3 regions of the Pedobacter jeongneungensis genome follow, and region 3 is predicted to be linked to each of the others. Evidence: riboswitches for the same ligand, from Rfam matches in the RefSeq annotation. Region 3 holds a riboswitch; each other region holds the start of a gene.
The links. Region 3 has a riboswitch for cobalamin ahead of metE (5-methyltetrahydropteroyltriglutamate--homocysteine S-methyltransferase). Riboswitches for the same ligand answer to the same signal wherever they lie in the genome.
Positions count from the first base shown of each region.

Region 1: another riboswitch for cobalamin. It lies ahead of ABD769_RS14185 (TonB-dependent receptor plug domain-containing protein); the one in region 3 lies ahead of metE (5-methyltetrahydropteroyltriglutamate--homocysteine S-methyltransferase).
Region 2: another riboswitch for cobalamin. It lies ahead of ABD769_RS13930 (TonB-dependent receptor plug domain-containing protein); the one in region 3 lies ahead of metE (5-methyltetrahydropteroyltriglutamate--homocysteine S-methyltransferase).

Region 1 covers NZ_BAABBY010000006.1:448,360-459,588, reverse strand. The annotation lists gene ABD769_RS14195 (sigma-54-dependent transcriptional regulator) at 1-304, opposite strand, end outside; gene ABD769_RS14190 (serine hydrolase) at 410-1,654, opposite strand; cobalamin riboswitch at 1,738-1,933, shown strand; gene ABD769_RS14185 (TonB-dependent receptor plug domain-containing protein) at 2,029-4,065, shown strand; gene ABD769_RS14180 (YncE family protein) at 4,062-5,195, shown strand; gene ABD769_RS14175 (YncE family protein) at 5,207-6,322, shown strand; gene ABD769_RS14170 (PKD domain-containing protein) at 6,350-7,483, shown strand; gene ABD769_RS14165 (PKD domain-containing protein) at 7,541-8,473, shown strand; gene ABD769_RS14160 (DUF5074 domain-containing protein) at 8,483-9,586, shown strand; gene ABD769_RS14155 (helix-turn-helix transcriptional regulator) at 10,591-11,229, shown strand, end outside.
Region 2 covers NZ_BAABBY010000006.1:388,027-399,255, reverse strand. The annotation lists gene ABD769_RS13935 (DUF6580 family putative transport protein) at 840-1,430, opposite strand; gene ABD769_RS13930 (TonB-dependent receptor plug domain-containing protein) at 1,471-3,339, opposite strand; cobalamin riboswitch at 3,438-3,630, opposite strand; gene ABD769_RS13925 (DUF308 domain-containing protein) at 4,272-4,838, shown strand; gene ABD769_RS13920 (Crp/Fnr family transcriptional regulator) at 4,933-5,520, opposite strand; gene ABD769_RS13915 (putative quinol monooxygenase) at 5,710-6,006, opposite strand; gene ABD769_RS13910 (type 1 glutamine amidotransferase domain-containing protein) at 6,077-6,757, opposite strand; gene ABD769_RS13905 (Crp/Fnr family transcriptional regulator) at 6,888-7,451, opposite strand; gene ABD769_RS13900 (SDR family oxidoreductase) at 7,688-8,578, shown strand; gene ABD769_RS13895 (SDR family oxidoreductase) at 8,582-9,508, shown strand; gene ABD769_RS13890 (helix-turn-helix domain-containing protein) at 9,527-10,450, shown strand; gene ABD769_RS13885 (winged helix-turn-helix transcriptional regulator) at 10,447-10,803, opposite strand; gene ABD769_RS13880 (SDR family NAD(P)-dependent oxidoreductase) at 10,907-11,229, shown strand, end outside.
Region 3 covers NZ_BAABBY010000005.1:15,245-26,473, reverse strand. The annotation lists gene ABD769_RS10430 (M14 family metallopeptidase) at 1-415, opposite strand, end outside; cobalamin riboswitch at 1,039-1,244, shown strand; gene metE (5-methyltetrahydropteroyltriglutamate--homocysteine S-methyltransferase) at 1,440-3,773, shown strand; gene ABD769_RS10420 (acyl-CoA thioesterase) at 3,887-4,273, shown strand; gene ABD769_RS10415 (class I SAM-dependent methyltransferase) at 4,425-5,003, shown strand; gene ABD769_RS10410 (phosphatidate cytidylyltransferase) at 5,115-5,924, opposite strand; gene ABD769_RS10405 (putative signal transducing protein) at 5,968-6,174, opposite strand; gene ABD769_RS10400 (CPBP family intramembrane glutamic endopeptidase) at 6,155-7,081, opposite strand; gene dusB (tRNA dihydrouridine synthase DusB) at 7,125-8,132, shown strand; gene apaG (Co2+/Mg2+ efflux protein ApaG) at 8,168-8,554, shown strand; gene ABD769_RS10385 (zinc metallopeptidase) at 9,106-9,801, opposite strand; gene ABD769_RS10380 (hypothetical protein) at 9,885-10,214, shown strand; gene purU (formyltetrahydrofolate deformylase) at 10,638-11,229, opposite strand, start outside.

The DNA of each region.
Region 1 (11,229 bases), on a different contig from region 3:
TCGAAATAAAGTCGAAAGCTCCTTTTTTACTGGCCTCGATGGCGGTTTCAACTGTTCCATGACCAGATATCATAATAAAAGGCAGATCGGGTTTGATAATTTGTGCCTGTTCCAGCACTTCCATCCCGTCCATTTTATTCATCTTGATATCGCAAAGTACCAGGTCGAAATTTCCTTTTTTGATCATTTCGAGGCCATCGATACCATTATCAGTATCTTCAACATCGTAATTTTCGTATTCCAGAATTTCGCGTAAGGTACTCCTTATCGCACGCTCATCGTCAATTATTAATAGTTTAGCCATTAGAGATGTATTCTTTTATTTCAGATGCGAATATATTATTTTTTAATTAATGTATAGTTTTTTATACAATTTATAGGCTATAAACCATTAAGTAGGAGAAAGGTTTTAATGATTATAATCCATTTTGAATTTACTCAGATCTGGTTTGTACTTTTTGTTTCTTTTTAATTCCAGATCATAAATCGTTCTGCCCAGATTTTTCATAAAAGGGAAACAAACCGTATCATATTCGTATTTATTATCATTGAAAATACCGTCTTCATTGCTTTGTACCACTGCTGTGAGGAAATATTCAATTCCATTTTTAAAATCAACGAAATATGAATTATCGATGATGTAACCATAACTATCGCCATATTTATTAAAAATCCTGATGTCTGGATCTGGCGTTTCCTGCTCACGACCATAATAAAGCATTTTTGCATAAGTAGCCCAAAACGCTTTCGGATCGTATTTAGGAAAATCACTTTCCGTTGGATACTTGCTCATGTAGGTGTAAATTAACTTATAATCTTCCGGAGTCAGGTTAAATCTTTCTTTAACCGGGAAAGCTTCCGGAAAAATCAGTTTCTGCATCAGTTTTTGCTGATCGTTAATGGCAAAAGCATTTTTTCCGGCCAAACTGAAAGGTTTGTTTACAAGTTTATCGGTGCTGTCCAGATAACCTTTGCCCATCACCAGATTGGTTAACTGCAGCTCATATTCCTTTGGGTCATACTGAGCCGCTTGATCATACACCAATTTATCGCCGTTATAAAATTTAACGGGATTGGTATGTCTGGTTGATTCGCCGGCATTGCCAATGGCCAAACGGTTTAAAATCCGGCTGTCATTCAATCCGTTTGCTTTTAGCTTTTCGTTAATTTCGGCACGACCGATAAATTCGAATAAACGGTTAAAGGCATCATTATCGCTGGTGAGCAGGATTTTTTTGATATAATGCTCAATAGAAGGGAGGCTGCTTTTTGCGCTGGTATCTTTTAAAACTTTAGTCTGGCCTTTATAGGCACTATCGGTAATCATGATGCTTTTGGTAGTTAGTCCTATACTTTTTAAACGATTTACCTTTTCCAATGCAAAAATTACGGCGGCAAGTTTAACCGTACTTGCAGGGTAAAAATAATGGTGCGGATCTAAATTATAACTGAAGGTTTTAAATGCCGGTTTATTCTTTGCATCGCGGTTTACCTGAGTATAAAGGATTTGTACCTGGTTATGATCGGGATGGTTGAGTATGGCCGAAAAAAGTTCGGGCTTGCTCTCCAGTAATTTCTTTAAGAAGACAGTATCAGTTTGTGCCATAACAGACAGGCTAATGAACGATAATATAACGGTTAAAATCCTTTTCATGGTTGAAAATTTGATTCCTAATTTAGCTTTTTCTGTTAGAAAGACTGTTTTCCATCATCCATTTTACATGTTGCTTAATTTTATTACCTTTGCAGCGCTTTTGGTTTCCGGCTTTACACCCGGAATTAAAAGGGAATACAGTGTAAATCTGTAACTGTCCCGCAGCTGTAAGCTCCTTAACGGATTTCCAATCAATTTGCCACTGTTCCGATTCGTCGGGATGGGAAGGCCGGAAACCCGGGAGTAAGTCAGAAGACCTGCCTTAGCATTATATTTCATAGCTTTCGGGGATTGAAGCTAAGGGGTGATGTACTTACGTAATCGTATTTCATTTCTTTTCCATCTGTTGGCTGTGGGTTAAACTCACAATCAAAATGACACAAAAACATTCTGCCTATGCGGGCACAATGCGGTTTTTTATATTTTCTTCTATTCTGTGGACAGGGTTTTTATTGCCCTTAAATACCTGGGCGCAAACAGACAGCACGAAGAAAAGTACGCAGCTTAAGGAAATCCGGATCAGGGAATATCGGTTAACTGAGCAGAGTAAATCGCCTACACCGCTTCAGATATTATCAGGTGAAGACCTTAAAAGGATGAACAGTCTTTCGGTTGCCGATGCCCTCCGTTATTTTTCTGGCTTGCAGTTAAAAGATTATGGTGGCATTGGGGGACTAAAAACCGTTAATGTACGCAGTTTAGGTACCAACCATACCGCTGTTTTTTTGGATGGGATTCAGGTTGGAAATGCACAAAATGGCCAGGTAGATTTGGGAAAATTCTCATTAAACAACCTTGAAGAAATCTCCTTATACAGTGGCCAAAAGCCAGAATTACTTCTGCCCGCCAGGGCTTACGCCTCTGCCAGCAGCATCTACTTAAAAACCAGGGTGCCTGAATTTGAAAAAAATCAGCATCAGCAATTAGAATTGGGCTTAAAAGGCGGATCTTTTGGTCTCATTAATCCAACCTTGGTTTATCAGTATAAGGTTAATGATCGCTTAAACGCCAGTATCAATACCGAATATATACACGCAGATGGAAAATACAAATTCAGATCGACTAATGGCGTGTACGATACCATTGCGGTAAGAAATAATGCCGATGTAGAACGCTTTCGCTTGCAGGCAGCACTTTTTGGTAAATTTAAAGATGGAAAATGGCAGGCACAGGCTTATTCTTTCTTATCAGAAAGAGGCCTGCCGGGTGCAATTGTATCCAACAGGTTCGATTTTACACAAAGAATCTGGGACCGTGATTTTTTTGTTCAGGGAGGTGTAGAAAAGCAACTTTCGGCTAAACTAAGCATTCTTGTTAATGGAAAATATAGTTATGCTTATCAGCGTTATTTGGATCCTGATTTTGTAACCACTACGGGCCTTTTAGATAACCGTTTTAAAGAACAGGAAGCTTACTTTTCCATTTCCGGCAAATATAAAATCAATTCGATATGGGAAACTGCTTATGCATCCGATTATACTTATCAGACATTGGATGCCAATATTTACAGGTTTGCTTATCCCACCAGAAATACCTTTTTAAATGTTTTAAGTTCGTCGTTAACATTAAATCAGCTTAATGTAAGGGCGAGTGTATTAAGCACTACTGTAACCGACCAGGTAAAAGTTTATTCTTCAGCAGGTGATAAACAGGTTTTTAGTCCAACGGTAATGCTTTCATGGAAACTGCTCAAGGATAAGGACATCAGAATCCGCGCTTTTTACAAAGACATTTTCCGGATGCCAACGTTTAACGACCTTTACTATACTTTCATCGGCAATACTTTATTAAGGCCTGAATACGCAAAACAGTATGATGTTGGCGTAACCTATTTCAAAAACTTTAAAAACCAGAAATTTAAGTTTATCGATATTCAATCTGATGTTTATTATAACCGCGTAAAAGACAAAATCGTAGCACAACCAGGTGCAAACTTATACCGCTGGATTATGTACAACATTGGTCTGGTGGATATCCGTGGTTTAGAAATTAACGCAAAAACTGCATTTGAGCCTTTTACCGATCTGATGGTAAATCTTGCCATTAATTATACCTATCAAAGAGCGGTAGATATTACTTCAAAATCTGAAGATCAATATCAAGACCAGATCCCTTACATACCCCAAAACAGTGGTTCTTTTTTAACGAGGCTTGATTATCACCACTGGCGGGCAAACTATAGTTTCATTTACACCGGGTTTCGTTATAACCAAAAAGCAAATATTATAGAAAACTATATGGAACCATGGTACACCCATGATGCTGCAATTGGTTATGAATTTAAACTGAAAAAGGGAAGCTTAAGCATTAATGGCGAAGTAAATAACTTGCTTAATCAACAATTTGATATCATTCCGAATTTCCCTATGCCCGGCAGAAACTACAGGTTAACCTTAAATTATAAGTTATGAGGCAGCTAAAATTTTCGATATGCATTTTGGCTTTTCTAGCGGCAACTACCACTTCCTGCAGGAAAGACCCGAAGCCTTTGCCATCTGAAATTACCAGGGTTGAGCCAGAGCCAACATCAGCCATTAAAGGTTTCTACCTGGTTAACGAAGGCAATATGAACATGAATAAAGCCTCATTGGGTTACCTTGATCTGGTAAATGGCATTTACACCCGCAACCTGTACAACCAGGTAAATCCTGAAGTTACCAAAGGTTTAGGCGATGTGGGCAATGATATTGGCCGTTATGGCAGCAAGCTTTACGTGGTGGTTAACGTTTCCAATAAAGTAGAAGTTTTAGATGTGAAGACCGGTAAAAAAATCGGTCAGATCAACATCACCAATTGCCGTTATGTAACTTTTGGTAACGGAAAAGCTTATGTAAGTGCTTATTTAGGCAAAGTTGGCGATCCTAAAGCGCCAAATGGTATTGTAGCCGAAATAGACACAACGGCTTTAAAGGTAAACCGTACTGTTGAGGTGGGCAGGCAGCCGGAAGAAATGGCCATTATTGGCAGCAAATTATATGTGGCCAATTCTGGTGGTTATAGTCCGCCTGATTATGAGCATACCGTTTCCGTGATCGATCTGTCAGGTTTTAAAGAAATTAAACGGATTGAAGTTGCCATTAACCTTCACCGGATTAAAGCCGATCGCTATGGCGATTTGTATGTTACTTCGCGTGGTGATTATTACACCATCCCTTCAAGACTTTTTGTAATTGATACCCAAACCGACCAGATTAAAAAGGTATTTAACATTGCTGCAAGCAATTTGGCCATAGATGATGATTATGCTTACATCTACGCCACCGAATGGAATTATATCGAACAGAAAAATACCATTACTTATTCGATGATTAATGTAAAAGATGAAACATTGACGGACCGCAAATTTATTATGGATGGTACCGAAAAGAATATTAAAATCCCATATGGCATTGCAGTTAACCCCAACAGTAAAGATGTATATGTAACCGATGCCAAAGATTACGTTACGCCCGGCAAATTACACTGTTACAGTCCGGAAGGGCGCCTGAAATGGTCGGTTACTACAGGCGATATTCCTGCACACATTGCATTTACAAACTAAAATCTAATAATATGAGAAATCTCTACAAAAACAACATTTTATTTTTGGCTGCCGCCATGGTGGTTTTTGTTTCATCCTGCAAAAAAGAAAGCATTGAAATAGCCGAAAAAACACAGGTAATATCAGATACCAAAGGTATTTACATGCTTTGCGAAGGTTTAATGGGCAATGGCAACAGCTCTATATCGTATTACGATGTTGCTACAAAAACAACTGTTGCCGATTATTACAAACAGGTAAACAATGTAGCACTCGGAGAAACTGCAAACGATTTGCAGCAGTATGGCAGCAAAATGTACTGTGTAGTAGCAGGTATTCAGGGCAGCAAACAATCTTTTCTGGATATTATCGACATCAAAACCTGTAAATCGTTAAAAAGGATTTCATTCAATTCGGCCACCGATGGGTATATCCCAAGGTTTGTTGCTTTTTATAAAGATAAAGCTTATGTATCACGGTACGATGGAAGAGTAAGCCGGATTGATACCGCATCAATGGCTATTGATGGAGAAATTATGTTATCAGAAGGTTTAGAGCAACTTGCTGTATCCAATGGAAAGCTTTATGTGTGCAATTCATCACATCCGTATTACCAGAACGGTGCAAAAAACAAAGTATCAGTAATCGACCTGGCCACCTTTACCAAAACAAAAGATATTACCGTAAACAATAATCCGGTTAGGATACAAGCGGCTGATAACGGCGATTTATTCGTAGTGTGCTGGAATGATTACATCATTAATAACGACCCTTCGTTAGATAGGATCAGCAGTGCTACCGATACCAAAACCGCCTCTTACAGTTACGATCTGGGCGCCATTGCCATTAACGGCTCTTCGGCGTATATATCTAAAGATATTTACAGCAATCCCGATATCAAAGCTTTAAATACAGTTAGTGGAGCACTTGGTTCAAGTTTAATTACCGATGGGCACTCGATAAACATTATTTATGGCTTAACAATAAATCCATTTGGTAAAGATGTAATGGTTGCCGATGCTAACAGCTATAACGGTACCGCAGGCACAGCCTATTGTATAGGGACAGATGGTAAAGTGAAATTCAGTTTTGCAACCGGTGTGTTGCCACAGCATGCCGTATTCAACTACACTTATAAATACGAATAAACAACAACCATATATAATAATAAACAAATGAAAAAAAGTTACCTGATCTTAACGCTCTGCCTTGCAACACTGATGTTTAGTTGCAAAAAAGACAATGAAGCAGCTCCTGATGTAAATCTCTCTGTTAAAGGAGAAACCATGACGGCTAAAGTGAATACTAAAGTTGCATTCTCTGCCGGAACAAATAATGGAAAAGGCTTTAATCACCAATGGAAACTGGATGGTAAAGTAGTAAGCACCGCGTATAATTTTGATTTTATACCCACGCAGGCTGGCACTTATGTAATAGAATATACTGCAAGTAACAATGTGGGGGCATTCTCTCATAAGTACACTGTAACCGTTCCTGTTCCGGTAGTGGCCATTACGCCAAATAGTACCAAATTTATTACTACGGTATTTGAATATTTACCAGCACCGGGCCAGTTTATTAATGAAAGTTTAGGAAGCCTTGCAGGTGCACAAAAAATTATTGGCGATGTATCTCAAACCGGCCTTGTTAGTTTAGGTGGCTTTGGTGGGTACATTATTTTCGGATTCGACCACTCTGTGGTAAATAATACCGGTGCTGATTTAGCCATTTACGGCAACCCGATTGGTGGAACAACCCCATGGGCCGAGCCGGGCATTGTGATGGTAAGTCAGGATGTGAACGGTAACGGAAAACCTGACGACGAATGGTATGAATTGGCGGGCAGCGAATACAACAATCCTTTAACCATAAAAAACTACGAAATCACTTACACCAATCCAAAAGGTTTCGCTAATGTAAGCTGGATGGATAACCAGGGCAACAGCGGCACCTATGATGTAAACAATTTCCACAAGCATAATTTCTATCCTGAATTTGCACCAGACCAGGAAAAATTAACGTTAAAAGGCACCCTGCTTCCATCTACCTGGGGTAAAAACGGCAGCATTTTCATTAACAACGCTTTCTCATTAGGTTATACCGATAGCTGGTCTATTGATGATGATTATGCCACTAAAAGATACAATAGTTTTGATTTAGACTGGGCCGTTGATAAAACCGGAAAGAAAATCGCTTTAAATACCATCGATTTCGTAAAAGTTTATACTGGTCAGCGGGAAAAAGGGAATACGCTTTTAGGAGAAATATCAACCGAAGTTAAAGGCGCAATGGATTTAGGTATCAAATAGTTTTCTTAAAAGAAATTACACTGGATTCACGCTCTTTTATAATTCAATAATCTTATTATGAAAACAAAATTTATCATCACCTTAACGCTTTTATCAGCCGTGCTTTTTTCTTGTAAAAAAGAAAATGCAGTTGAAAAAGAGGGCGAAGGGGAAAAGCCTGTTACTAACCAATCGCCATATTTAAATAAAATATATGAATTTAAACAGGCGCCAGGTCAATTTACCAACGACCTTGTTAAAACCGATGTATTAATCGGCAGCGCGGGTAACGGCCTCGTTTCACTTGGCGCTTTTGGTGGATTTATCGTATTTGGATTTGATCATAGCGTAACCAACGCAGCAGGAGCCGATTTGGGTATTTACGGTAATCCGTTAATCGGCGCAGATATGGAATTTTCTGAACCCGGAATCGTCTCAGTAATGCAGGATGTAAACAAAAACGGTCTGCCTGATGATGTTTGGTATGAACTGGCCGGAAGTGAATACAATGCCTCAACCACCATCAAAAACTATAAAATTACCTATTATAAACCAGCAAAAATAACCGACGATATCCGCTGGACAGATAATCAAGGTAAAGAAGGACTGGTATTGAGGAATCAGTTCCATACACAGGATTATTTCCCTTTATGGTCAACCGCCAGTGAAATTTCTTTCACCGGAACATTGCTTAAAAACACCCTTACCCCAGGTGAGATCATTACCAACAAACCTTTCGCCTTTGGTTATTCGGATAATGGCTCAAATGAGTACATTGCTTTGCAGGAATCGTTGGGAAGGGGATATAACACCTTCGATATCGATTGGGCAGTTGATGCCGCAGGGAAAAAGGTAAATCTGACTTCAATTGATTTTGTAAAGGTGTACACCGGGCAAAACAGCAATGGGAATCCTTTTAGTCCGGATAATGACAACGATCGTTCGCGCTACCTGGGCGAAATCTCAACCGAATTTGGTGGAGCGGTTGACCTTAAACTTTTAAAAAAATAAATACACAATATGAAACAATTTAACTTAAACCAATTTTTAGCAGGCGCACTATTTCTTACAACAGGATTATACTCTTGTAAAAAAGACAATGTAGAGAATCTGCAGGTAGATCCTGTTGAAGGTAAATATAAAAATGGCTTTTTTGTAATAGCAGAGGGCTCCATTGGGCAGAATTCAGGTAGTGTGAGCTTTTACCATTATGGCGACGATACCCTTAATATCAGGGTTTATGAAAAAGAAAACCCGGGTAAAATATTATCAAATGCGGCGAAAACAAGCACCTTACAGTTTGCCTCCATTATTAATGGTAGCATCTACCTGATGAGCAAAGTAAACGGACCCATCGTAAAAATACACGAATATACCTTAAAAGAGGAAGCCAGATATGTGCAGGAAGCCAGCAACTGGAGAAGCATTATACAGGTTGATGGAAACAGGGGATTGGTGAGCGCAAACGACGGCGTTTATCAGATCGACCTGAACACACTGGCTGTGCAAAATAAACTGACTTCAATTGGTACGGTAAATACGGGCGACATGTGGAAAAAAGGTGATTATGTGTACTTATTACAGAGCAACGGAGCCAAAATTGTATCTGCCAATAACTATTCGCTGGTAAAAAGTTTCTCTAACATTAACCGTGGGTTTGCGCAAACACCAAATGGGAAAATCTGGGGATCAACAGGCAGCAGGTTAATTGCCATTGATAACAACCTGGATACTGCTGGTGTAGCACTAAAGGTTGCAGTGGGTACATTCGCACTTGAAGCGCCGACAAGGCTCACCGCATCAACCAAAGAAAATGCCGTTTTCTATCATTCAGGAAAAGCCATTTATAAATATGTAGATGGTGATGCCACTTCATTAGCCCAACCTTTTATTACCATTACCGAAGATCCCTTTATGGTTTATGGCGCCATCCGTTACGATAAAAACAAAGATTACATCGTGGTTAATGGAATTCAGGGTTATGGCGCTGCATCTACCGTTAACTATTTGCTAATCTATAATGCATCAACAGGCGCTTTGGTTAAAAGAATTAAATATGGCGGCGATGGTGTAACCACTGATTTTACAAAGATATTTTTTAATGATTTAGCCATTTTCCATTAAAATATTATAATGCCTCAAATGTTAAAGGTCTGCAAAATTATCATTGCAGGCCTTTTTTATAAAGCTTGATTTTAATACTACAAGCCCTTATTTATAAACCCGGTAGTAGCGGCAGCCTCCGGTTTTTCATCGGAGTTACAGCGGATAACGGGATTATCGTTTCCGAAGTACTGCCAACTTTCCTTTTCAGAAAAGAAACTCTACTCATTTTTGCGCCTCGCTAAAGCCTATTTTTTTGCCACGGAAGCACAGAAAACACGGACAATATTTTTTGACACTAAAATAATATTAAAATATACTGAAATAGACGCGTCGAAGACTAAGTTAGTGTCTCGCAAGACTCAAATCATATCAAAATACAGTTAAATATACTCATCGAAGACTGAAATATACTCACCGAAGACTGAAATATACTCATCGAAGACTAAATTTGTGTCTCGCAAGACTCAAATCATATCAAAATACAGTGAAATATACTCATCGAAGACTGAATTAGTGTCTTGCATGAATCAAATCATATCAAAATGCAATGAAATATACTCACCGAAGACTGAAATATACTCATCGAAGACTGAATTAGTTAACCTGTGCTCTGTGGCTAAAAATTTAAAATAAGCTGATCATTTTGGAGCGCAGTTGCGGTGCTGGTCGGTGCCGGTAGTCCCGCTTTCCTTCCTGCCCCGATGAAAAATCGGGGGCATCCATCCAATCGGGCTAAGAACTATTGTTTGTGTCCTTAAAAGCGACCGTTGTAAATAAACCTGATAGAGCAGGTTAGCCCGGACGCCGATTCTTCATCGGGGGAGGACTAACAGCGATAGCAGGGCTGCTACCCCCCATGAAACAATGACATTCGTTTCCAAAAAATAATGCGATAACCATGCCTTTTCAAAATGCACTATAGTTAAATGCGGTAGCCTATATAAAATCTCCGTGTTAATCCGTGCATCTGTGGCTAACAAAACCCATCCCTTTCGTATATTTAACCACGCATTCCTAACCCCATGAGCATCCACACCGATATGAAAAGGCTTAGCCGACTAAGCGCTATTTTATTGCAATTGCAAACCAAAAGACTGGTAAATGCAAACGATCTGGCAGAAAAGTTTGCTGTAAGTGTGCGCACCATTTACCGCGACATCAGGGTATTGGAACAAACCGGTGTGCCCATCGCCAGTATAGAAGGCAAAGGTTACGCACTGGCCGAAGGTTATAAAATCCCTCCGGTAATGTTTACCGAACAGGAAGCCAATGCCTTAATCACGGCTCAGCAATTAATTAACCTGAATAAAGACAGCTCACTGATTGACACCTATAAAACAGCGGTAGACAAAGTAAAAGCCGTATTGAACTACACTGTAAAAGATAAAGTTGAACTGCTCTCTAAACGCGTCGCCGTGAGTCCGGCAAGCCTTGAGCAGCCTACCAGCAGTTCCTTAACCGCAATCCAGAATGCACTCACCAGTTTTACCGTGTTACGTATGAGTTACAGGGCAGAAGGTAAAAACGACAGTTCGGAAAGGCTGATTGAGCCTTTCGCTTTTTATTACAGCATGCAGCAACACTGGACGCTGATTGCCTTTTGCAGGCTGAGAAATGATTTTAGAATGTTTCGTTTAGATAGGATAGAAGCAGTTTACCCA
Region 2 (11,229 bases), on a different contig from region 3:
ACTTTTGAGGCATCAAAAGTATGCAAAAATGCTTAGTCAATCCAGCAAGGGGCCTTTTACTCAATCCCATACACATCAAAAAAACAGCGGCACTTTGTTTTGTGTTCAATATTTTGTTTTTGAAATTAAATCATCGTTTATGAACACAAAACCACTGCGTTTTAGGTTTGGAACTGCCAGTTTGCCTGAAATACACCTGTTTTTTTGATTTTCCCGGCCCTTGGGATTGACGGCGTTCTTCGGTAAAGATTGTAGGTTGTTGAAGCAGGTTTAGCATAATGCCAAAAAATATTCTAAAAATAATATCTAAAAAATCCCCTTCTGAATTTAATCAAAAGAGGATTTCTTGTTGATTTTTATTTGGGTTGGTATGCTGCCAAGGTAATTCGAATTCTTTTACCGCTCTATGCCGCGGGGCATGGTACTTTGGAGCGCCAAAGTACCCAAAGCGTTTTGTCAATCCGGCAATGAGCCTTTTGCGCAATCCTATGCTCATCAAAAAAACAGAGGCACTTCGTTTTGTGTTCAATATTTTGTTTTTGAAATTAAATCATCGTGTATGAACACAAAACCACTGCGTTTTAGGTTTGGAACTGCCAGTTTGCCTGAAATACACCTGTTTTTTTGATTTCCCCGGCTCTTGGGATTGACGCGTTCTTCGGTAGAACCTAATGGTTTTTTTAAGTAGGTTTAATATGATGCTGAAACTATTTCTATAGAATAAATCGATACAACATGACGAAAAACTCACAGTAAAAAAAATCCCCTTCTAAATTTAATCAAAAGAGGATTTCTATTTATTTTTGTTCAATTGGTGCTTACCAATCGAGGGATAATAACTATAATTTCTGTGTTTGCAGTTTTAATACCGGGTATTTCGCTTTTAAAATTTCGAAAGCTCCGAAAAGCAATGCGCCGTAAATTACGGTTCCTTCTAAAAATCTGATCTCGAATGGAATTGCTTTTACCAAACATGCCCAAAAACCAGCTAAATCTTGCGTATAGGCCGGATTTTTAAACCAAACACCGATGTCGCTCACAATCCAGTGGATTAAAACGATTACCAGTGTTGAAGCCAGTAAATTCACCACGTTTACTTTTTTAAGCAATACCCTGCCTACCAATACCATTAATGCAAAGGCAATATAAGTCCAGTACCAGCCTTCGTATAAAAAACCGCTGCTGTATTTACTGAAAATGGTGATTGATAAAATAAAATCGCTTAAAAACAAGCTCAATATCGGAAAGGCAAAAGCTTTAAGATGATCTTTAAAATATGCACCACCAAATAAAGCTACTGCTCCTATTGATGAGAAATTGGCAAACTTTAATTCATCAGAGTTGAAGGTTACCAGCAAACGGAAAGCCGTTATGGCCAGAATCATCAGCAACAAAATTAAAGTGCGTGGATTAAATTTTAAATGAGACATTTTATTTTGGTTATTATTTATACTGCAAAGTTAAATTTTATTAGTGTATATTAAAAATTACACCGGTATTAAAGTTGAAACCTAAGCTATTGTACCCAATAATCTCATTGTATTTTTCATTCAGGATGTTCTTAGCATCGAAAAACAGCTTTACGCGTTTCTTAGCTAAAGCATATTCTGCATAAGCATTTAACAATTTATAAGCAGGTAAGTTATCAACCGTGTAGGTGGTAAAATTACCATCGGTACGTTTGCCGAAATAACGGAAATTGGCACTCACATATAAATTGCGGGTAGCCTGTGCACCTGCAGTGATGCCGAAAGTATGTTTTGGTCTGCGGAAAAGATAGTCGGCCACAGCATTATCAACAAAGTTGAACTCATTACCTTCTACATAAGCATAGTATCCATTAATGTTAAACACGCTGAATTTTACCGCCGGCTCAACTTCGAAACCTTTGGTTTTCTGACTCACCTGGTTAATATATCCGTTAGGATAAGCATAAAGAATGGCATCAGTTAAATCGCGTTTATAACCCGCAATGCGTAAACTAAATTTATCATCAGCAAAGCTAAAGTTTACACCTGCTTCATAATTCTGAGATTTCTCCGGTTTTAAATCGAGGTTTGCACCAAACTGACCAAAAAGCATGTTTAGCGTAGGAACTTTAAATGCTGTTGAAACCGTTCCGAATAATTTTATTTCTTTAATGATATTGATGCTTGGGGTAACTGAGTAAGTATAGTTTTCGCCATATTGTTCGTGTTTGTTGTAACGTCCGCCAACTTCGAGGTTAAAGATGCTTAAATCGTGTAATAATAATGATCCGTAAGCAGCGAAAATGTTGGTTTCCGGTTTGTTTGTTGCCGATGATAATTTCATCACACGGTTATCGATACCCACCAATAAATCGAGCTTGTTACCTAATTTCTGGTTGTAAAATAAATCCAGTAAGGATACACGGCCTTCGTTAATACTTGGATACTGGCTGTGCGCATCGTTCCTTGTACTTTCGAAACTGTAATTTAAGGTTACTTTACCGGTGGCAAATTCGTATCTGGCATTTGTACCCGCAGCAAAGTTTTTCAAAATCGAATAATTGTTTGCATCAGTAAAGGCACCCCCATCGAATTTATAATTACCATAATAGTAACGTACAAACGGATTTACAGAAAAATGATTATCCAGCTTGATCCCGAAATTCGCATTTAAGGCGTCCGTTTTAAAGCCGTCTTTATCAAATGTGGCTGTGCTGCCAACCGGCGTTGCTGCTTCTGAAATTCCATCGGTTTTGGCATGGGTATAGTTAATGTTATACGAAAAACCTTCAACTCCGCCATTTAAGCCAATGGTTCCTTTGTAAGTTTCGTAACTGCCTGCACTGGCCACACCGTAAATGGTATTGCCTTTAGGTCCGCCTTTCTTGGTGATGATATTGATTACCCCTGCAACGGCATCAGAACCGTAAATGGTAGACTGACCGCCCCTTAAAATTTCGATATGGTCAATCTGATCGATAGAAATCAACCTTAAATCAAACGCACCTCCGTTTCCTGATGGATCGTTTTGTACAATGCCATCAATTAAAACCACTGCGTAGGCACTTCCGGCACCCCTGAAAAATACCGATTTGTTTAAACCCGGGTTACTGCTCGATCCTGCAACAATAATCCCCGCCTGCTCACTGATCAGTTCTGGCAATGATTTACCATTACTGCGCTCCAATACTTCGCGACTGATGATGGTAACCACTTTACCGGTTTGCGATTGTTTCTGATCGTTTTTAGTTGCAGAAATTACAACATCTTTCAGTTGTACACTGTCCTGGTTTTGAGCATTAGCCAGCTGGCTAATCATTAACTGTGCGAGCCCAAGCCCTGCTACAGTTAGCATACTTTTTTTGTTCATTTGATTGTGAGTTTTGCCCACAGCCAACAGATTAGAAAAGGAAATGAAAATACGAACAACGTTAATATCTCAATCCTAGCTTCAATCCCCGAAAGCTATGAAATTAAACGCTAAAGGCAGGTCTTCTGACTTACTCCCGGTTTTCTGTCTTCCCGCCCAGTAGTTAATTGGGCAGTGACTTATGAATAGAAAAACGTTACAGAGCTTACAGCTGCGGGACAGTTACAGATTTACACTGTATTCCCTTTTAATCCAGATTTTACATCGGGAACCAAAAGCAGCGCAAAGGTAGTAAAAAGAGCGGAAAACAATGAGCGAAGATGGAATTGAAAGACAATTAAAGTATTGTAATATACTATTATTTCTTAACCTGGATAATGAATTATTAAAGCACCAGATTTTTTATTAATGTATGTACAGTTTTCATTAAGACGTTTTACCTATCAAACTATTTAATTTTTTCAGCCACAGATGCACGGATGAACACGGAGATTTTATATAAGCTACCGCATTTAACAGTGGTGCATTTTTTAAAAGGTATAGTTATAGCATTATTTTTTGGAAACGAATGTCAGTGTTTTATGGGGGGTAGCAGCCCTGCTATCGCTGTTAGTCCTCCCCCCGATGAAGAATCGGTGTCCGGGCTAACCTGCTCTATCAGGTTTATTTACAACGGTCGCTTTTAATGACACAAACCATAGTTCTTAGCCCCGATTGGATGGATGCCCCCGATTTTTCATCGGGGCAGTAAGGAAAGCGGGACTACCGGTACCGACCAGCACTGTAACTGCGCTGCGAAATGTGCAGCTTATTTTAAATTTTTAGCCACAGATGCACAGGTTAATACAGAGATTTTTTGCTTTTTAACTTAAGTGAAAATTCGGCAAGGCAATAAATATGATCTTTGATTCAGAAATTAAAAGCAATACATCATGACAACTACAAATCAACCCGGCCAAACCATGCAAACGGCCCGTTCATTACAACGATTATATTTTATACGTGCAGGCTTTTCTATCCTCTGGGTAGTATTGGTAAGCGCTCTGGCCAAAACCAATACCGGCATCGCAACTGTTTTATTTATCATTTACCCGGCATGGGATGCCCTTGCCACCTATTTTGATATTCAGGCAAATCCACCTGCTGCCAATAAAATACCACAATATGTTAATGCTTTAATCAGTATTGCAACAACTGCAGGGGTAACACTGGCCTTGCAAAAGGGCATTCCCGAAGCATTGATTGTATTTGGTGCATGGGCCATATTAACGGGACTAATCCAGTTGATTTTGGGGTTGCGCAGGCGTAAACAATTTGGCGGACAATGGCCGATGATGATTAGCGGTGCACAATCCATGCTGGCTGGCGGCGCTTTTATAGCCATGGCGCATCAACCAAACCAGGGCATAACCACATTGGCGGGTTACGCAGCTTTCGGTGCCTTTTATTTCCTGCTTACGGCTTTCAGGTTATCGAAAACCATTAAAGCTGAGGCGTAATAACCAGATTGAATACTGCTTGCGGAATGGAGAAATCATTTAACTTTTATACGGGCGAGGTTCAAAGACCTCTCCCGGTTTAAATTGCGGCTTGTTACCTTTTAATCCGTTTCCTGATGCGGCTTAATGATGGATTGGTGATGCCCAGGAATGAAGAAATGTGGTAAGCAGGAATCCGTTCTACGATATTGGGATGTTCTTCGAGCAACCTCAGGAACCTTTGTTCGTGCGAAAAGAAAATAAACTCTTCGGTGCGCGATTGTGCATAGGCAAAAAATGTTTCTGCCAGCAGCCTGCCGAACTTGCCCCAGTTGAGGTTCTTTTCGTACAAAGCATTCAGGTCACGGTAAGAAATAAAAATGATTTCTGAATCTTCCATGGCCTCGATAAAATACCAGCAGGGGTTTTGCGAAATGAAACTCCTGAAAGAAACCACAAATTGGTTTTCTGAAAAAAAGAAAAGGTTTTTTTCTGCTTCGGTTTCCGGATCGCGGTAAAAAATGCGGAAAATACCTTTTACAACCAAACCAAGATCATTGCATACCATGCGCTGCATATTAAAGTAATCGCCTTTTGCAATCTTTCTGGGTTTCCAAAATGGCAGGCTTTCCGTAATGTCCTGATCGGTTAAGGGTGCAAAATTCTTCAGGTGCAGGGTTAATATCTCGTTTTTATTATTCATGACAGGATGTTCGCATGGGTTAAAATTATACCTTATTATTGATAAAGATAAACAGGCCGAAGTTCAGGATTGATCATCCCTAAAATTTTAACTTAAGTTAAAATTTTGTTACAAGTTACAATAAAATTAAAAAAGGCGACCGGAGTTTATCCAGTCACCTTTTAACAATGAATTATAGTGCAAATTCTGCTATAATTCGTGTGTTAACATGACCTGCCGCTCTTTTAACAGCGGAACAATTTTAGCCACAACAATATCCTGATAATGTTTGCTGTTGAGGTGTGCTGTGAGGGCTTCTTCGTCCTGATATGCCTCGGCAAGCATTATGCTGTTTGGATCAGCGTTATCCTGATACACCTTATAATATAAATTGCCAGGTTCGGCAGTACTTTTTTCAGCGAGTTGGGGCAGATAGTCCAATACGGTATTCAGTTCGCCCTCCGTGATCTGCCATTTGGCAAATACGTGTATGCTTTGTTTGTTCATATTTTTTTAATGATTGAATGAATGATTGAGTGACTGAATTATTGAATTAAGGAATGATATATTTCAATAATTAAGCTTTTACATTTTCTAATAAGGTTACAATCTTTTCGCCTACGCCTTTGGCCGATGCGGGGTTTTGTCCGGTAACGAGGTTGCCATCGGTAATGCTATTGGCAGACCATGGCGTAGCGGCATGGAAAATAGCGCCCTGATCAGTTAATGCTGTTTGCAAGTCGAAGGGAACATCTGCCCTGGCATAATTGTCTTCCTCTTCAGTGGTAAAAGCAGCTATGTTTTTGCCGTTTACCAGATAGGAACCATCGCTTAATTTTACGTTAAGCAAGGATACCGGACCATGGCAAACCGCGCCTACAATGGCATTGCGCTCATACGTTTCGGCAATTACTTGTTTTAGCAACGGAGCCTCTGGCATATCAACCATTGGCGCCAGGCCGCCTGGTATAAATACGGCATCGTAATGGCTTGTATCTATGGATGCAAGCTTTGCAGCTTTTTGCATATCTGCCCAGCCTTTACCTGTGAGGAATTTAAGATTTTCAGGATTATCGGCCAGGTTAAGGGCGTCAAGATAAGGCGTGTCTCCGGTTAAACTGGCAAAATCGATCTGGTAACCGGCATTTTCAAATTCGGCATAAGGGTGTGCCACTTCCGGCAAAAAAGTACCTGTTCTTCTGTTTTGAGGGCCAATGGCATTGGCATTAGAAACGATAATTAAAACTTTATTTTTCATAACCTTAATTTTTTGTGGTGTTTAAATCAACTGATTTGTTTACCTCACAAAGTTGCATCATCAAGGCTTTCGGAAAGGAGGAGCCAACGCACAAAAAAAGTGTGATCAGGATCACACTCATGCCATTAATCTAGCCCGAATAAAGCCGGCTTAAAGTTTCGCGACTTACGCCCAGGTACTCTGCGATGTATTTCTTGGGTATTTTTTGCATCAGGTGCGGATACAGCTGTCCAAATTCTTCGTAGCGTTGCTGCGGACTGCCCGAAAGTAAGGAGACAATCCGTCGCTGCTGTGCCACGTAACCATTGGTAAGTTTCACGCGAAAGAAATGTTCCATTTTATGGAAGTTAGCCGATAAAGTTTCGCGGCCCTCGAGCGTGGTGTACAAAACTTCTGCATCTGCCATGCAAAGGATATGCAGCGTTGCAGGTTTTTGGTTAAAGTAGGCCTGGTAGTCAGCCATCCACCAGTTTTGCCCGGCGAACTGGATAATGTGCTCCTTCCCTTCTTCATCCAGGTAAAACATCCTGAAAATGCCCGATAAAACCAGAAACTCATATTTAGCCAAATCTCCTTCCTGTTGCAGGTATTGGTTTCTCTTTACCCTGCGTAGTGTAAAAAATGTTTTCACGTTTTCATACTCCTGATCGGTAAGCTCAGCAATTTCTTCAATATGGTTTCTTAATCTGTCCATCGGCAATAAACTTACTAAAAAAGCTATAAAATCCCTTTAATTAATGCTTGCTCGTTAAAACAGATGGTTTACGAAGAGCCTGTATTATAAGTATAGAATTTTATCCTGAGGGATAATTATCTTATAAAAAGCATTTCCTTGTCTCAAATAATGGTTTCGGCTAAATCAAAAGCAGATTTGGATAAATCACGCTGCTTAAAGCTGTTGATATTTGTATCAACAAAAGAAAATCAATTATGCGAGTATTTGTTACAGGAGCTACAGGCTTCGTAGGTACTGCCGTTGTGCAGGAATTAATTAACAATGGCCACCAGGTATTGGGATTGGCCCGTTCTGATGCCTCGGCTCAAAAACTGATTGCTGCTGGTGCAGAAGTGCACCGCGGTGACCTGGAAGATTTAGATAGTTTGCGCAGCGGTGCAGCAGCTGTAGATGGTGTGATCCATGCCGGGTTTATCCATGATTTTACCCGCTTTGCCGAAGTTTGCAAGGTAGATCAAACTGCCATCGAAACCATTGGCGAGGTGCTGGCTGGTTCGAACCGCCCGTTTATTGTTACCTCTGGTACTGCTCTGGTAAGTCCGGGTACACTGGCTACCGAAGATATCATTTCTCCTTTTAATCCCGCATGGCCAAGGGCTTCCGAACAAACTGCAGATGCGGTAGCAAAGCTGGGTGTGCGTACATCAGCCATCCGCTTATCGCCATCGGTACATGGCGATGATGATAAACATGGTTTTATCCCGATACTGGTGAACATTGCCCGCGAAAAAGGCGTTTCTGCTTATATTGGCGAAGGACTTAACCGCTGGAATGCCGTACACCGTTTAGATGCCGCACGTTTATACCGTTTGGCTTTAGAAAGTAATGCCTCAGGTGCCCGCTTTCATGCTGCTGCAGAAGAAGCCATTACCGTTAAAACGATAGCTGAGGCCATAGGCAAACAACTGAATATTCCCGTGGTATCCATTGCTCCCGAAGCAGCTGCTGATCATTTTGGATGGTTCTCGCACATGGCTGCAATAGATTGTCCGGCATCGAGCAAATGGACGCAGGAACAGTTACACTGGCAGCCATCACACTCAACCCTACTTACTGATATTGAAAACGGCATCTATACCCAATAAGCAATGAAAATAATAGTAACCGGCTCGTTAGGGAGCATCAGCAGGCCTTTAGCCGAAATGTTAATTGCACAGGGACACCAGGTAACCGTGGTAAGCAGCGACGCCAAAAAGCAGGGCGAGATTGAAAGTTTAGGTGCCATAGCTGCTATAGGATCAATTGCTGATGCAGCGTTTTTAACCAATACTTTTAAAGGTGCAGATGCTGTTTACGCCATGATTCCGCTGAGTTTTACAGCACCTGATTTAGGCGATTATATGCATCGCATGGCCTCAAATTACAAACAGGCACTGAAAGATGCCAACATCAAGCGTATTGTACTGTTGAGCGGCTGGGCGGCAGACCTGGTTAAAGCCGAAAATGTTGAACACCTGTTCGATGGACTTGAAGCATCTATAACTATTATGCGGCCAGGAGCTTTTTACACCAATTTCTACCAGTCGATGGATTTGATTAAAGGCAAAGGTTTGATTGGAAAATTCCTGACGCTGCGTTATTTTGGTTTATGGGCTTTGCTTACTGGAAAAACAGGTTTATTGATGGGAAACTACGGTGGCGAAGACCGGATTGTTTTTGTATCGCCAACTGATATTGCCGCTGCTGTTGCAGAAGAATTGTTATTATTGCCCGCTGGGAAAACCATCCGTTATGTAGGCAGTGAAGAAATGACCTGTAACGAAGCGGCGAAAATTATCGGAACTGCGGTTGGCAAACCCTGGTTAAAGTGGGTATTGCTTAGCGATCAGGAAATGCTGCGGGGCTTAAAGATGGCTAAAGTACCCGGAAAGCTTGCCGAAACTTTGGTAGAAATGCAGGCCGCCATGCACAGCGGCAAAACGCTGGAAAACTTTCACCAGAACAACCCAAAAATGGGTAAAGTAAAACTTGCTGATTTTGCCAAAGCGTTTGCCATCGCTTATCATAAAAAATAACGAACTTTATTTATCATCATGAATAATAACCCGCTTTACCGTTTCAGTAGCATTACCGAATATCACCGCGCTGCAGGTTTGCCAAAACCGGCACATCCCTTAATTAGCCTGGTGCATATGGATGAACTGACCAGGCCACTGGCCGACGGTTCTTTCAGTCTGATCTACGATTTTTATTCAATCTCGATGAAAAGGGTAAAGAATGCCAAATTTAAATACGGACAGCAGGCCAGCGATTTTGACGAGGGCGTGCTGTTCTTTATGTCTCCCGGCCAGGTATTTGGAATGGAAATTGAAAAGGGAGCAGAACGGCACCCGCCCGAAGGCTGGATGATTTTGATCCACCCTGACTTTTTATGGAACACCCCATTGGCTAAAACCATTAAACAATACGAATTTTTCAGTTATTCGGTTTACGAGGCACTTTACCTCTCTGATAAGGAAGAAACGATGCTCAGTACCATTGCGCAGAATATAGAACAGGAATATCATGCCAATATCGATCGCTTTAGTCAGAGTGTAATTATTGCCCAGTTAGAACTGTTGCTCACCTATTCGGAAAGGTATTACCAGCGCCAGTTTATTACCCGTAAAATTGCAAACCACGAAATACTAACCAAACTGGAAGATTTGCTTACCGGTTACTTTGACAGTGGTATGCTTGCCCAAAAAGGACTGCCGAGTGTGAGTTACATTGCCGAAAACCTGAATATCTCCCCCGGTTATTTAAGTGGTCTGCTTAAATCGCTTACCGGACAAAATACCCAGCAGCACCTTCATCATAAACTGATTGAGTTGGCAAAAGAGAAGCTTTCTACCACCAGTTTATCCGTTAGTGAAATTGCATACCAATTGGGTTTCGAGCACCTTCAATCTTTCAGCAAACTGTTTAAAACCAAAACCAATCTCTCGCCAATGGAATTCCGTCATTCCTTTAATTAATTTTTGCCGGTAATTTCTTTACGGTGCTGTACGCCCCAATCGGTCAGGTTGTTGATAATGGTTTGCAGCGTTTTACCGTGTTTGGTAAGCTCGTACTGTACCGTTACCGGATGCGTGTTTAACACCGTACGTTCAACCAGTTTGTTTACTTCCAGTTCTTTTAATTCCTTGCTCAGCATTTTGTTTGATATCCCAACTACATCATTTAAAATGTCCGAAAATCTCCTTTTATTATAATGGCAGATGGATGAAATGATATAGATTTTCCATTTCCCGCTCAATACATCCATGGCATCATGAATGGCCATCATCTCCTTTTTACGATCGTTCTGGTCTATTGGTGTGCAATCCATATGTTACTTTGTTACCTCGAGGTTACTGTTACTTTTTGATACAAAGTTACTAAAATATATTTTGATAATCTAACTTTGAGGCCTCAATAAACAATATCAGGACATGAGTAAATTAAAAAATAAGGTAGCTATTGTTACCGGGGCATCAAAAGGAATAGGTGCATCTATAGCAAAATATTTTGCCGCCGAAGGTGCCAAAGTGGTGGTGAATTATGCAAAAGGCAAGGCCGATGCAGATCGGGTGGTTAAAGCCATAACGGATAACGGCGGAACAGCCCTGGCCATACAGGCAGATGTATCAAAACAGGAAGAGGTAAACAGGCTTTTTGAAGAAACAAAAAATGCTTTTAGCACATTGGATGTACTGGTTAACAACGCAGGAATTTATCAATATTTACCAATTGAGCAGGTAACAGAAGCATCCTT
Region 3 (11,229 bases):
GCTGATGCGCGCCAACCACCTCATTTGCGTGCAGGCCGCCATCAATCCACACTACTGCTTTACCTTCCTGCGCCAAAGCTTTGGCCTGCTCAGGGGTAATTTCTGCATGCGCCAGTTGTTGTGAAATTTCTTTATAACGGTCTAATTTCTTCAGGTTTTCTGGTGAAGAAACAATCAGCATATATTGGCTTCTGCCTTCTTCGGTTTTACCGATATCAACCAGTTTAACACGATTAGAGCTTGTAGCAAGTTTTTTAAAATAGGCTTCTGTTTGGGTGTAATTGGCCAGTTGATAATCGTCGCCGATATCAAAACCGAAATGAGATTTTGGCGTGGGTACCTCCTGCGCCGGCACTGCATCACTATTTACCATTAAAAAAGCAATGCAGAGCCCTTTAAAGTAGTTTTTTATCATAATAAGGAGTTTAGTTGGTAATCAAATATAATAGAGAATCTGATCCAAAAACAGCTTGCTGTAAATTTGTTACAAGTGATTCCATAAGCATTATTAACCACAGATAAAAAAGATGCACACAGATATAGGTGTTTATGCCAGTTCATCTAATTTATTATGTAACGCGTCGTTGAAATATTTTAAGGCACTATGCTGGCTTACTTTGAAAAAACGAACAGGTTATACCGAAGAACGTCGTCAATCCCAAGAGCGGGAAATCAAAAAACAGATGCAGGACAGAACCCATTAGCACAACCAAACCTTTACGCAGTGGTTTTGTGTTCAGATCTGTAAAAACATTCAATTAGCATCCAACGAACAAAACAAAGTGCCGTTGTTTTTTTGATGAGGGAGAGGTCGTGTGGAGGCTCCTTGTTGGATTGACGAAGCGCTTTGGTTACTTTGGCGCTCCAAAGTACCATGCCTCCGCGGGATAGAGCGGAAAAATATTTACTATAATACGTCCACATGTTCTCTAACTAAAGAGCATTTGTATGAAGGCGGTAAAATCAATGCTTACAAAAATACCTTAATCTTTAAATCCTAATCCATACATTTGCGTTGATGTAAGTTCTTAACTTTATTTTTCATCAACCGATACAGGTTCCCGGAATTACACCCGGGATTAATAGGGAATCGTGTGCAAATCACGAGCTGTCGCGCAACTGTAAATTCTGTCTTTTACTAAAAAGACAACGGTCTTATCATTCATGCCACTGTGCCGTTTAGGTATGGGAAGGCGATAAGGTCGGGAATAAGTCAGGAGACCTGCCTATATTGAATTGACGGTACTTTCGCGTTATAAAGTAATTGGTCAGGTCTGATTGTACACGATAAAATTAAAATTTTATAGGCTTGCTTTAAGCTTTTGGCTGATGAGTTGGCAAGCTGTGCCATAACCTTTCCTTTTAATTTTTAACATAGAGTATTACAAAATATTGCTTGAGGGCTTTTAAATGATTTATTTACTTAATCTTTAAAAGAGATGCTAACGCAAAATCTGGGCTATCCGCGAATAGGTAGTCAACGGGAATTAAAGAAAATCTGCGAAAATTACTGGGCAGATAAAACGGGGTACAAAAATGTACTTCAGGTGGGCAAAAACATTCGCCACGAAAACTGGAAACTTCAAAAAGAAGCCGGCATTGATGTAATTCCATCAAACGATTTTTCTTTTTACGATCATGTACTCGATCATTCCTTAACTTTTGGGGCCATCCCGAAAAGGTATAACGAAGTGATCCTGAAAAAAGGGAACGAAGAGCTTGATCTTTATTTCGCCATGGCAAGAGGTTACCAAAAAGAAGGATTGGATGTGGTGGCAATGGAAATGACCAAATGGTTCGATACCAATTACCATTATATTGTGCCGGAGTTTTGCAAAGACCAGCCTTTTAAACTTTTCTCAACCAAAATTATAGATGAGTTTTATGAGGCCAAACAACTGGGCATTACCACCAAACCTGTTCTAATTGGTCCGGTTTCTTATCTTTTATTGGGTAAGGAAAAAGAGGCTGGCTTTGAAAAAATAGACCTGATTAAAAATCTGCTTCCGGTTTATATCGAGATTTTATCACGTTTAAATGCACTGGATGTAGAATATGTACAGTTTGACGAGCCGTTTTTAACTTTAGATTTAACCGAAAAAGATAAAAAAGCTTACGAGCATGTTTATAAAGAAATCAGAAAGGCTTTCCCGAGGTTAAAGATTGTTTTAGCGACTTATTTCGAAGGTTTGGGCAATAATTTAGCTTTAACCACGTCATTGCCTGTAGATGTTTTACATATCGACCTGGTACGTGCAGAAGATCAGTTAAATGATGTTTTAGCTTCATTAAAAGAAGAGATCATCCTTTCATTAGGTTTGGTAGATGGAAGAAACATCTGGAAAAATGATTTTGAAAAATCCCTTTCTATCATCAATCAGGCAGTAGAAAAAAGAGGCTTGGCTAAAGTATGGATTGCACCATCTTGTTCATTAATCCACTCACCGGTTGATTTAGATAACGAAACCAACGAGAAAAACCTGTCGGCAGAAATTAAACAGTGGCTGGCTTATGCAAAGCAAAAAATTGCCGAGGTAGCTACCTTAAAAAAACTGATCACCCACGAAAGCCCTGCATCTACCCTGCAAAAACTCGAAGAAAATAAAATTGCGATCAGTAACCGTAAAGTTTCTAAAATCATTCATAATCCTGCTGTAAAAGCGCGTGTTTCAGCACTAAAAGAGAAGGATGCTGAACGTTTAAGTCCGTTTTCGGCCAGAAAAATAAAACAACAGGAACTTAATTTGCCAAATTATGCTACAACCACTATCGGATCGTTTCCGCAAACGGCAGAAGTAAGAAGCTGGCGGGCAAAACTTAAAAATGGAAGTTTAACTGTTGAAGAATATGATAATTTAATTGCCCAGGAAACCGAAAAAGCGGTAAAATGGCAGGAAGAAATCAACCTAGATGTACTGGTACATGGAGAGTTTGAGCGTAACGACATGGTTGAGTATTTCGGTGAGCAACTGGATGGTTTCGCTTTTTCTAAAAACGGTTGGGTACAAAGCTATGGCTCGCGCTGTGTAAAACCACCTATCATTTTTGGTGATGTTTCGCGCCCTGAACCTATGACGGTGAAGTGGACAGCCTATGCGCAATCACTTACCTCAAAATACATGAAGGGCATGTTAACCGGCCCCGTTACCATTCTACAATGGTCGTTTGTGCGTAATGATCAGCCACGTTCCGAAACCTGTACACAAATTGCATTAGCCATCCGTGATGAGGTTTGTGATCTGGAGAATGCAGGCATAAAAATCATTCAGATTGATGAACCGGCCATTAGAGAAGGTTTACCTTTGCGCAAGGCAGATTGGCAAAACTACCTGAACTGGGCTGTTAAAGCCTTTAAAATTTCGGCCAGTGGCGTAAAAGACGGTACCCAGATCCACACGCACATGTGCTACTCGGAATTTAACGATATCATTCAAAATATTGCCGATATGGACGCGGATGTGATCACCATCGAAACTTCTCGTTCGCAGATGGAACTATTGGATGCTTTTGCCGATTTTAAATATCCAAACGAAATCGGTCCCGGTGTGTACGATATTCATTCGCCAAGGGTTCCTAAACGCGAAGAAATGGTTCAGTTACTTAAAAAAGCCAAAGCCGTTATTCCTTCAGAACAACTTTGGGTAAACCCTGATTGTGGCTTAAAAACCCGCGGATGGGACGAAACCAAAAAAGCATTGATCGAAATGGTTGAAGCTGCAAAAGAGATGCGTAAAGCAGAAAAGGTGCTATCAGCAGATCTCCAGGCAAATTAATTTGCCTCATTTTTGCTAAAAAAGCCAATCGTTTTCTTTCAAGCAAATCCTTACTTTGACAACTTTCTGATTAGAAAGTTGTCAAAGCTTTTTACTCCTCATATATTTACCCCATGACCTTAGAAGAAAGAATAGAAAACTCTAAAACCAGCATTTTTAAAGCCGTTTTCCCAAATACAACCAATCATTACGATACGCTTTTTGGTGGTACCGCCATGCATTTAATGGACGAGGTTGCCTTTATTACCGCCACGCGTTTTAGCCGCCAGATTATGGTAACGGTAAGCAGCGATCGGATCGATTTTAAAAAACCGATTCCCGCAGGAACCATTGTAGAACTGATTGGAAAGGTTAACCATGTTGGAAATACCAGTTTAAAGGTTAACGTAGAAATTTATATCGAGCAGATGTATGCCGAAGGAAGGGAGCTGGCCGTACATGGAGATTTTACTTTTGTGGCCATCGATGAGAACAAAAAACCGGTACAGGTAATCAAATAATTTATAAGCTCCAAGCAAAACGAGATAAAAATCATCAGGTTTAATTCTTTAAATTTGACTTATTAGCCATCAACATTCGGAAGAAGATTTAAAAAATATTGCCAAGCAGCTAAGCTGTCCTGAAGGCGAACACGGCATTAAAACAGGGGAGATGATGCATGCCAGTAATATTGGGATGACGACTTCGGCTATTGATGCATTGAATCTTCAAAACAATGATTTCGTTTTAGAAATTGGCCATGGTAATGGTATGCACATTGCCCGATTATTATCAAAAGCAGAAAATCTGAGCTATTATGGAGCTGATATTTCAGAAACCATTATTGCAGAAGCTGAGAAAATCAATCAGGATTTTATTGATAATGGAGTTGTTCAGTTCACTTTAACCGACGGCAATAAGCTACCATTTGAAAATGGTCTGTTCGATAAAATTTTTACTGTAAATACCATTTATTTTTGGGAAAACCCCGGTGCATATCTCTCCGAAATTAAGCGGACTTTAAAGCCAAACGGTATTTTTTCCTTATGCTTTGCTGATAAAAGTTTTATGCAAAATCTTCCTTTTACACCGTACGGCTTTACCCTTTATGAAGTAGAAAAAGTAAAAGAATTATTGAAAAATGCTGACTTTACAATTAAAAATATCCTTAACAAAACCGAACAGGTAAAAAGCCAAACAGGGGAACAGATAGAGAGAGAATATCACATTGTTGTTGCTTCTGCTGAATAGATTTTATGAAAAAGTATAGTCCTCGTTTGTAAGAGGGTTAGTGAGAATAGTGATTGCATCGCTAACAGCACGACTGCACTATACATATTAACCTCATTTCTTTGTGGTTACTTAATACAAAATCAGATACAAATACGCATAAACCACTGGTGCAGCTAATAACAAGCCATCAAAACGGTCTAACAAACCGCCATGTCCTGGCAATAAACCGCCACTATCTTTCGTATCCAGGCTGCGTTTAAGCATCGATTCTACCAGATCGCCCAGTGTACCAAAGCTTGCAATTAATACCGCCATGCCCGCCCAAACCCAGGCAGGACTTTCGGTAAATAAAAAAGATAAACCAAAGGCAACCAAAACACTCGTAAACATTCCACCAAAAAAGCCTTCCCAGCTTTTCTTTGGCGAATGGCGTTCAAACAGTTTGCTTTTACCATATTTTACACCAAAAAGATAGGCACCCGTATCATTTGCCCAAAGCATCAGCAAAAATGCCAGCGGAAAATGAAAATTATATTCGTTCCAGTTTTTTAAAAATCCTAAAGCATGAAAAAAACAGAAAGGAATAGTTACATAAACAAAACCAACAAAGGTGTAAGAGATATTGGCAAATGGAATTTTGTTTTTCTTATACAGTTCCGTAATAAAAACCGAAAAAATCAAAGGAATACAAAGCAACAGGTATTTCACATCATACTTTAGGTAATGCAAACCTGCAGCCATCAAAAAAATTAAAGATCCCGCAACCAAACCAATATTGCGGTGTGGCCTGATCCCAGAATTTTTAATCAGTTTATAAAACTCAAATAAAGATAAAACACTTAAAATAAGATAGAATATCGAAAATGTATAACTCCCTAAAAAGATAGAGCCAAGCATTACTATGGTAAAAAAGAAAGCGGTTATTGCCCTGGTTTTCATTTAAGGTAAGAGGTAAAGGGTGTAAGGTTTAAGGTCATTATTACTACTCAATTTCGTTTTCAACAATGTATTCTATGGCTTTATCAAAATCGACCTTGTTTACCAAAACATTTATTTCGCCAATATTATATGCCGAGAGCTGTTTATTTATCGTTACCGCCGGGATACCGGCTTCTGTTAATCCCTGTTTTAATACCTCGGCCGCAAAGGCATCGCTTGTGGTATATACTTTAACCCAATTTTCGCTCACGTGTTGCGCTATCTTTAAAAAATTTAAACAAAGCTATGGTAATTATTGCACTAATTAAATAGCCATACCAAGGAAAACCGATCGGTTCATCTGCTTTATCGAGTGGCATGTGGTGTTTTTGCATGTAAAATGCTGCACAAACTGCATAAGCATTATTTATAAAATGGGCCAGCATGGCATACCAGATGCTTCCGCTGTAATAATATAAATAACCAAAACCTGCACCCAGGAGCATACGCGGTATAAAACCATAAAACTGGACGTGTATGGCACTAAAAATAATAGCAGCACTCCAAATGGCCACATGATGATTGCCCAACATTTTTTGCAACGAGCCTTGCAGCCCGGCCCTGAAAAATAATTCTTCGCCTATTGCAGGCAATACAGCGATCATCATCAGGTTAACCACAAAATCCCAGTTACTCCTCACCGTAATCAATTGTATGGTCATTTTCATGGCTTCCTGTTCCTTCATTTTCATCCAGTTTTCCAGTCCCTTTAAAAACTCCGGCAACACCATTTTTTGATTTAAAACTGCTACCCATTCCATAACGGGCATGCTCACCACCATGATGGCAAAAACTAAAACAAAAGGAAGAAATGTAGGCTTTTTAAAACCATAAAAAGTATCTGGTTTTTGTCCTTCAGTGTAGGCTAAAATGATAGGAGGCAAAATAAACATCCCTATCGAACTCGAAATCTGGATTATTTTTAAGGCTGTAATAAACTTTGGATCACCATTCATAATTGACCCGAATTCACCAAATATAGAGGTTCCATAAACCATTGCAACCACAATAAAGCCTAATAATGTGCATATTACCGCACCGGCTGCCCAGTAAACGCAAAGTAAAAATATTTGTAAAAGTGGGTGACTGCCTTTGCGGATGGGTGTTACAAAATTCATTATTTGTACCTTTGTATGTTTTATTAATCGTTGAAGATAGAAAATGTCTGTTAAGATAGGAAATATAGATTTAGGTGAGTTCCCGTTATTGCTGGCCCCGATGGAGGATGTAAGCGATCCGCCATTCCGTTATGTATGCAAAAAAAACGGGGCTGATATGATGTACACCGAGTTTATCTCTTCGGAAGGCTTGATTCGCGATGCTGCAAAAAGCATACAAAAACTTGATATTTTCGAATATGAAAGACCAATCGGCATCCAGATTTTTGGTGGCGATATCGAACACATGCGCGAAGCTTCTGAAATTGCTTCTGCCGCCGGACCAGATCTTGTCGACATTAATTACGGCTGCCCTGTAAAAAATGTGGTTTGTAAAGGTGCGGGCTCAAGTTTACTTCAGGATATTGATAAAATGGTAAAAATGACCGAAGCCGTAGTTAAAGCTTCACATTTACCTGTTACCGTTAAAACCCGCCTGGGCTGGGATGATAATACCAAAAATGTTTACGAGGTTGCCGAGCGACTTCAGGATGTGGGCATCCAGGCACTTACCATCCACGGCAGAACCAGGGCACAATTATATAAAGGCGAAGCCGATTGGAGTTTAATTCGCGAAATTAAACGCAACCCACGCATCAAAATCCCGATTTTTGGCAATGGCGATGTAGATAGCCCTGAAAAAGCAGCCAACTGGCGCATGGAATATGAGGTTGATGGCATTATGATCGGTCGTGCTGCTATTGGTTACCCCTGGATTTTCCGTGAGGTAAAACACTTTTTCAAAACCGGCCAGCACCTTGCCGGACCAACCATTGAAGAACGTATTGAGGTTTGTCGCACACACTTAGATAAATCACTCGAATGGAAAGGTCCTAAAACCGGAATTTTCGAAATGCGCCGCCATTATGCAAACTATTTTAAAGGCCTGCCTGATTTTAAACCTTACCGCATGCGCCTGGTGGCAGAGCCCGATATCAATAACATTTACAGCATTTTAGGAGAAGTGGCAGAAAAATTTGCCAACTATGATGCCACCAGCGTACTGGCTTGATTTTTGAAAGGTTTTTTCTTACATTCGTTATTATCATGGTTACAGCTATTACAGACGGGGTTAAAGTTTCAGTTGAAACAGTTTACCAGCCAGAATATTCAAATCCGGCTAACGAGCATTTTATGTTTGCTTATCGCGTAGAAATTTCTAATCTTTCTGATTATGCTGTACAGTTAATGCGCCGTCAGTGGTTAATTTTCGATTCGAACAGTAGCCGCAGAGAGGTAGAAGGAGAGGGTGTTGTAGGCTTACAGCCCATTATCCAACCCGGCGAAACGCATGTATATGTTTCTGGCTGTAACCTCAAAACCGATATGGGCAGCATGAAAGGTACCTACCTCATGAAACGCGACATTGATGGTTCTGAATTCGATGTAGATATTCCCGAATTTCAATTGGTAGCACCATATAAATTAAATTAATCCGGTTAAGAATCGTCATCTCGACCGAAACGAAGTGGAGCGGAGAGCTCTATCTCAAGACAGATTTCTCGACCGCATTACTTGCACCCGATTGGTATCGGATCCGATCGAATGACGACAAATCTATTAGAAAAGCAATTTAAGCATTTCATTTTAAAGTTAGTCCTGCTTTTCATTTCAAGTCCGCACTCGTTCCTCGTTTACGGGCTTTCCATTGCAATCAGGTTTAAACCGCAGTGCCGCTGCATAAATTAAAGGTTAATCGCATTACGCTAATAATGTTTAGTTTCTGCGCCTTGCAACCACAAATAGTAGAACAAACCGTGCCACCTAAACCCGATCGAAGTGGTTCCGATTTAAGCACTTGCTCTTGCTGTTTTATTGTGTGCTTGCTTGTTTCACAGGTTCACCGGAAAAAACGTAGAGCGGGACCGAAGCATGCCTATTCTCACCAAACCTGCTTTCCAAAAAAACTTCATTAAAATAATTTCAAAAAAAAAGGCCAGGATTATTATCCCGGCCGCAATGTGTTTTTCATAATTAGGTATTTCTTAATCCCTTATTCTTCCAAAAAGCATAGATGCATAGTAAAGTAAATTAGCCAGGGCACCTACAGCCGCCACAACATAAGTCATTGCTGCCCACCATAGCGCATCTTTAGCCTGTCTGTTTTCTTCTCCCATTTGCATTACGCCGTTATTATTTTTTAGCCAGGCCAATGCACGGTTACTTGCATCAAACTCTACAGGTAATGTTATAATACTAAATACCGTTACAAGCGCTAATCCCACTACGCCAATGGCCAAAACAATTGGTGTAACAGAAAATGCCAGCAACATTACGCCAAGCAATAATACCCATTGTAAAAGATTTGACGATATACTTACCACAGGCACCATTGTACTCCTTAAATTAAGCCAGCTGTAAGATTTTGCGTGCTGTACGGCATGCCCGCACTCATGTGCAGCCACGGCTGCTGCTGCAACGCTCCGGCTGTAATAAACATCAGTACTTAAATTAACGGTTTTATCTGTTGGATTGTAATGATCAGTTAATTGCCCTTCGGTACTCATCACTTTCACGTCGAATATCCCATTATCATGCAGCATTCTTTCTGCCACCTCCTTGCCCGATAAACCTGAACTTAATTGCATTTCAGCATACTTAGAAAATTTATTCCTAAAGCGCCACTGTACAAACATGCTCAACAATAATACCGGGATGATTAATATTAAATAAACTCCCATTTTCTTATGTATGTTTTTCAATCAGCATATATCAAAAAGCGTTCCCATATTATTTAAGTGTTAAAAAATAGTTCATTTATACTATGCCAACCGGGCTTTCATACTGGGAAAAAGAATCATTTTTTTATAACCATGATGCCATTATTATTGGTAGCGGTATTGTTGTTTTAAACGCGGCCATTCACCTTCAAAAATTGGTTCCATCCTTAAAAATGGCGATACCCGAAAAAGGATTTATACCTACAGATGCTAACACCAAAAATGCGGGTTTTACTTGTTTTGGAAGCATTTCTGAACCAATTGAGCGAGAAGAAATAACAGGCATCCATCGGGCTTGCAGCACTTATTGGAAAACGCTGAAAGGGCCTAGTCAAACTTACAATTTGCTGGGCGATAATACCATAGATTATTAATGCATGGCGGCTATGAATTATTTAAAAATGATCACAGTTTTTTAGCCACCTTAAGTGTATCCAAAATTGAACATTTTAACCGTCATATTAACGATGTTGCCGGTTGGAAAAATACTCGACCTTTTAATTGAAGAAATCCGTGCAAATGTATTTTGTGCACGAGACTTAATGGTATGGGAGTTACCATCAGCTCACAAACGCGAGAAGATGTGGCAGAGCTGTTGTTGAAGAGTTTGTAATTTTTAACTAAAAAGAACGGGAGAGTTTTTATATTTTTAATTTCCGTCATCTCAAGCGGAGTGCAACGAAGTCGAGAGATCTATCTCGAGGTAGATTTCTCCATTCCACTGCGTTACAGTCGAAATGACGAATACGCGGGAAAGAAGTTTACGCAAATCCGCCAAGCGCCTATCGCTAAGCGTCCTACTTAAACACAACCGTTTTATTCCCACTCACAAAAACCCTGTCTTCAAAAATAAGTTCCAAAGCTTCTAAAAGCACTTTTTTTTCTATTTCTTTACCAGCCCTAACCATTTCTTTTACGCCAAAATTATGATCAACATGATTGGTGTGCTGGGTAATAATCGGGCCTTCATCTAAATTATCGGTAACAAAATGGGCTGTGGCACCGATAATTTTTACACCACGCTCAAAAGCCTGCCGGTAAGGATTTGCACCAATAAAAGCCGGTAAAAAAGAGTGGTGGATATTGATGATTTTACCTGCATAATCTTTTACAAAATCAGCAGATAAAATGCGCATAAACTTTGCTAATACGAGATAATCTACCTCAAAGCGGTTGATAATTTCCTTTATTTCGGCTTCGAATACACTTTTATCTTTATTGCTATGATCAACATAAAAATAAGGGATGCCCAGTTTTTCGGTAAAATCCCTTAAACTTTCGTAATTGCCTATTACACATTGAACATTGGCCCCTAAAGTTTTAAACTGGTTTTTGATTAGTATTTCTGCCAAACAGTGGTACTCTTTGGTTACCAAAACAGCAATTTGC